2 regions of the Shewanella sp. HL-SH5 genome follow, and region 1 is predicted to be linked to the other one. Evidence: predicted binding sites of a transcription regulator. Region 1 holds the regulator's gene; the other holds the start of a gene.

The links. Region 1 encodes FliA, which starts transcription of late flagellar genes. Its sites were predicted from a motif close to CTAAAGNTNNNNNNNNNNNNGCCGATA; they were not measured.
Region 2: a site for FliA is predicted at 1,097-1,123, ahead of ACRWQM_RS09505 (VC2046/SO_2500 family protein). Genes of this name have one in related genera too.

The regions. Positions count from the first base shown of each region.
Region 1 covers NZ_CP195038.1:2,738,270-2,740,735, reverse strand. Annotated here, with positions in the region: gene ACRWQM_RS11960 (MinD/ParA family protein) at 1-650, shown strand, start outside; gene ACRWQM_RS11955 (RNA polymerase sigma factor FliA) at 643-1,362, shown strand; gene cheY (chemotaxis response regulator CheY) at 1,406-1,789, shown strand; gene ACRWQM_RS11945 (protein phosphatase CheZ) at 1,803-2,466, shown strand, end outside.
Region 2 covers NZ_CP195038.1:2,176,318-2,178,783, reverse strand. Annotated here, with positions in the region: gene ACRWQM_RS09525 (PLP-dependent cysteine synthase family protein) at 1-539, opposite strand, end outside; tRNA gene ACRWQM_RS09520 (tRNA-Tyr) at 711-795, opposite strand; tRNA gene ACRWQM_RS09515 (tRNA-Tyr) at 825-909, opposite strand; tRNA gene ACRWQM_RS09510 (tRNA-Tyr) at 948-1,032, opposite strand; gene ACRWQM_RS09505 (VC2046/SO_2500 family protein) at 1,158-1,655, shown strand; gene ACRWQM_RS09500 (DUF406 family protein) at 1,800-2,087, shown strand; gene ACRWQM_RS09495 (sensor domain-containing phosphodiesterase) at 2,283-2,466, shown strand, end outside.

The sequences.
Region 1 (2,466 bases):
ATGTTTTATCTGGCGATGCCGAATTAGACGATATCATTGTTCGAGGCCCTAAAGGTATTGGTATTGTTCCTGCAACGTCTGGAAGCAGAGCTATGGTTGAGTTAACCCAGGCTCAACATGCAGGATTAATTCGTGCTTTCAGTGAGATGCGTACACAGTTTGACATATTAATTGTCGATACCGCGGCAGGTATTTCAGATATGGTACTGAGTTTCTCAAGGGCATCACAAGATGTATTAATTGTGGTATGCGATGAACCGACATCTATCACAGATGCCTATGCACTGATAAAAATATTAAGCCGTGAACACGGTGTATTTCATTTCAAAATTGTGGCTAATATGGTGCGCAGCTTGCGTGAAGGAATGGAATTGTTTGCTAAACTAAGCAAAGTGACGGATCGGTTCTTAGATGTTGCTTTAGAGCTAGTTGCAACCGTGCCATTTGATGAAAATTTGCGTAAGTCTGTGCGTAAGCAAAAGTTAGTTGTTGAAGCGTATCCAAAGTCGCCATCAGCCATTGCTTATCACGGCCTGGCAAATAAAATTATGAGCTGGCCAGTTCCACAACAGCCGGGTGGTCACTTAGAGTTTTTTGTTGAACGTTTAGTTCAACGAAAAGAACCACAAGAGGATAGAGTGAGTGAATAAAGCCGCCGCGTATACTCAGTTCGATAATAAAACATCCGTTGTTGAACAGTATGCACCGCTGGTAAAAAGAATTGCACATCATATGTTGGCGCGATTACCTGCTTCAGTGCAACTCGACGACTTGTTACAGTCTGGCATGATAGGGTTACTTGAAGCGTCATCAAAATTTGATGATACCAAAGGGGCTAAGTTTGAAACCTTTGCAGGCATTCGGATACGCGGTGCTATGATTGATGAAATCCGCCGTGGTGATTGGGTTCCTCGTTCAGTTCATCGTAATAATCGCCGGGTTGCACAGGTTATTGACGAACTAGAGCAAGGATTGGGGCGTGACGCTCGTGACACAGAAATTGCAGAAAAACTTGATATGTCGCTCAATGAGTACCATCATATTTTAAATGATGTTTCTGTTGGGAAAATCATAGGCATAGAAGATTTAGGTATTTCGCAAGATGTGTTAGTCACAGATGATGGAATACCAGATGATAATTTTGAAGCATTAGCTGAAACGCAATTTAAATCAGCGCTGGTGGAAGCAATTAAAACCTTACCAGAAAGAGATGCATTAGTACTTTCACTGTACTATGACGAAGCGTTAAACTTAAAAGAAATCGGTGCAATTCTTGAAGTAAGCGAATCTAGGGTTAGTCAGATATTAAGTCAGGCTATGCTTAGATTAAAAGGCAAACTCAAGCATTGGACACAACAATAATTATTAATTAGAGCACTAGAGTGTCAGCTCACCGGAGGAAACCTTGGACAAGAATATGAAGATTCTTATTGTTGACGACTTTTCAACAATGCGACGTATCATAAAGAACTTGTTGCGAGACTTGGGATTCAATAATACCCAAGAAGCAGATGATGGATCAACAGCCTTACCTATGTTGCAAAAAGGTGATTTTGACTTTGTTGTAACAGATTGGAATATGCCTGGTATGCAAGGTATTGATTTGCTGAAGGCTATTCGTGCCGATGATTCATTAAAACATTTACCTGTTTTGATGGTTACGGCAGAAGCTAAGCGTGAGCAAATTATTGCAGCCGCCCAAGCAGGTGTGAATGGATATGTTGTTAAACCTTTCACAGCGGCTACCCTTAAAGAGAAATTAGATAAAATTTTTGAACGTCTCGCTTAAGCAAGGATAAGTTATGCAGCCAATAATATCGGGGTTAATTACTCTCGAGCAGGCCCAGCAACTTGTCGAACTGCTTACTGCGGGGGAGCAAGATCAAGCTGACGACGTTGTTAGAGAACTCGCTACACCAATACAGCGTGAATTATTTGAAGAAGTCGGGAAATTAACACGTCAACTTCATAGTGCACTTCAAGATTTTCAGGTAGATAACCGTTTATCAGAATTAGCCAAGGTTGAAATACCGGATGCTAAAGAGAGATTAAATTACGTTATTGATATGACAGAACAAGCTGCAAATAAAACCATGGATGCAGTTGAAGAATGTTTACCTTTGGCCGATACAATAATTACCAATATAAAATCTGTTACCCCTATGTGGGATAAGTTAATGCGTCGAGACATAGAGTTGAGTGAGTTCAAAAAACTTTGTCATGATGTTCAGCAGCTTATGTCACATAGTGAACACGATACAACCCGTTTACGACAATTACTAAATGAAATACTGATGGCGCAGGATTTTCAAGACTTAACAGGGCAAATGATCCGTCGAGTTATCGACTTAGTTCGCGAAGTCGAAAATAATCTAGTCTCTATGTTGACAGTATTTGGTGATTATACGCCGCAACCGGAAACTGTTAAAAAAGAGAATAAAATAGAGGCAGAGGGCCCAATTATGC
Region 2 (2,466 bases), 560 kb from region 1:
GGAATAGGGTGTGGCTCACGTTGCATTTGAATGAATATTGAGTCAGCAATATTGTTATTGCCCCGCCAATCTGTGGCGCGCTCTGCAAAAGTGAACTGATCCATGTAATGGCCATTTAACTCTTTAGCAAGGCGTTCAGACTCAGCATACATCTGATTACTATTATCAACGAAGTGACATTGCCCGCCGTAGAACTCGATTTGTTGAATTTTCTTTTTAGCCGTAGTCGAAGGCATTACCGCGATAAAAGGCAAACCAATTAAACGTGCAAAATACGCTTCAGACACCGCAGTGCTACCAGACGATGATTCAATAATGGTGGTAGTTTGTGTAATCCAACCATTGCATAAAGAATATAAAAATAACGAACGGGCTAAACGATGCTTTAGGCTGCCCGTAGGATGAGTACTTTCATCTTTAAGATAAATATCAACACCGTTAAGTTGTGGTAAATCGAGTTTTATAAGGTGAGTATCAGCAGAACGTTGATAGTCTGCATCAATCTTAGCAATGGCCTGGTTTACCCAATTCGATGGCATAGTATTTTCTCATCGTGATTATTAATGACTTAATCTTAAAGAAAAAAAGGTCTTAAACCTAGCAAAAATAAGCTGGTTGAGATAATAGAGAGAATTAATACGAATGTAGTTAACTAATGAAGGATATATTACAGATTTTGAGGGATATAGTATGAAGATTAAGATGTAAAATGGTGGAGGGAGAAGGATTCGAACCTTCGAAGGCTGAGCCGTCAGATTTACAGTCTGATCCCTTTGGCCACTCGGGAACCCCTCCACTGAATAGAGATAAATGAGCAAGAAAGATGGTGGAGGGAGAAGGATTCGAACCTTCGAAGGCTGAGCCGTCAGATTTACAGTCTGATCCCTTTGGCCACTCGGGAACCCCTCCACATATTTCTTTTTCGTCTATCTAAATTACATCGCAAATGGTGGAGGGAGAAGGATTCGAACCTTCGAAGGCTGAGCCGTCAGATTTACAGTCTGATCCCTTTGGCCACTCGGGAACCCCTCCTCAATTGCGGCCGCCATAGTAGTCATAAACCCAAAATATGTAAAGGCTAAAAATGAATATTTTTCTAAAGTTTAGGTGTGTTTGGTCGATAAATTAGCATCGAGTCATAATAGTGTTGTTTTTATATGCAAATTGAATCACTACTGGTCAATGAATTACAATTAGGCGGTCGTTTAAATGCGGCTGTCGAAAACCAGCGTCGTGGTGAATTTGGTTTACTGTTAGCCATGTTGTCAGCAGACAGTAATGATATGGCTCAATTTCAATTTGATAAACACCTGACGATTGACCAGAAACTGTATAAACAGTTTCAACTGCAACAACCACAAAAATTAGTTGATGATTTATCTGCTACTGCTGAGCATACAAATAATGGTGCTGTTTTTCACTCCCAAGGGTTATGTCAATTTCATTTACAACAAAGCTTATGTCCTGAAGCCATTGTAATACGAGGTAAACATGATGATGCAATGACCCAAGCATTAAGTAATAGCAGCCATTTAGTGCGATCAAAATATGAAGGGTTAGAAACCCATTATGAGCCTACTGAAGACATGCATTTTGTTGAGCAGTTAGAGCGTCAACGACAGATTAGTCAAACGATGATCCAACTCACCGCATAAAGTCCTCCGCTTGAGGCTATATCATTTGCATAAAAACATGGTGCCAACTCAATATGTGAGCCAAGTAAGGGAAATTGTTATTCAGTTATTTTATGATAATCACATATAAACCGATCTTCATTCTTCAGCTTTGGGTGGTTCACGATGGTTAACACAATTAAACAACAACAGCAGAACGTAAACGACTCATGCAGTGATTGCGGTAGTTTTGTTGATATCGGCGCCGTAATTGATGAGCACGATACCGAGTTAGTGTTAGTTTTTAAGGGGGAGGCAGCTGAAATCGAAGCACGTAAGCTTGCCAGTACCGCGCAGACTCGTTTCGACAAGGTCGATGTTAAAATTGTTCATGTAGGCGATGATGTTAAGCTTATATTGTATTTTTCAGTGACGGTGGAGAAAATGCTATTTCAATTAGAAAATGGCGTGTAAATAGGGTTGCTGTTTGTTAATTGCGGGTGTATCGTCAGCGATTAAATTTTATAACAGCCTTTGATTATCAAGAGTTAACAAACAGCTTATTATTAAGCTCCCAATGGTATGTATTGAGTTTCTGCACATTGCTCACAGAGCGAACTAATTATAATTCAGCAGAATGAGAATACATGATGTCTTTTCGGGAAACTAATGACACAAGAACAAAATCAGCACCTTTTAGAGTTAATTGTAAACTCTAGTGCGAAACAGCAGGGGAACTTTACAAAAACCTCTGAGTTAGTTAGTAAGCTGTTGCAGCAACATTTTGTTGATTCTACGGTATCTGTTTGGCTATTTGACGAAAAGTTGGATAGTGCAGAACCATCATATGATG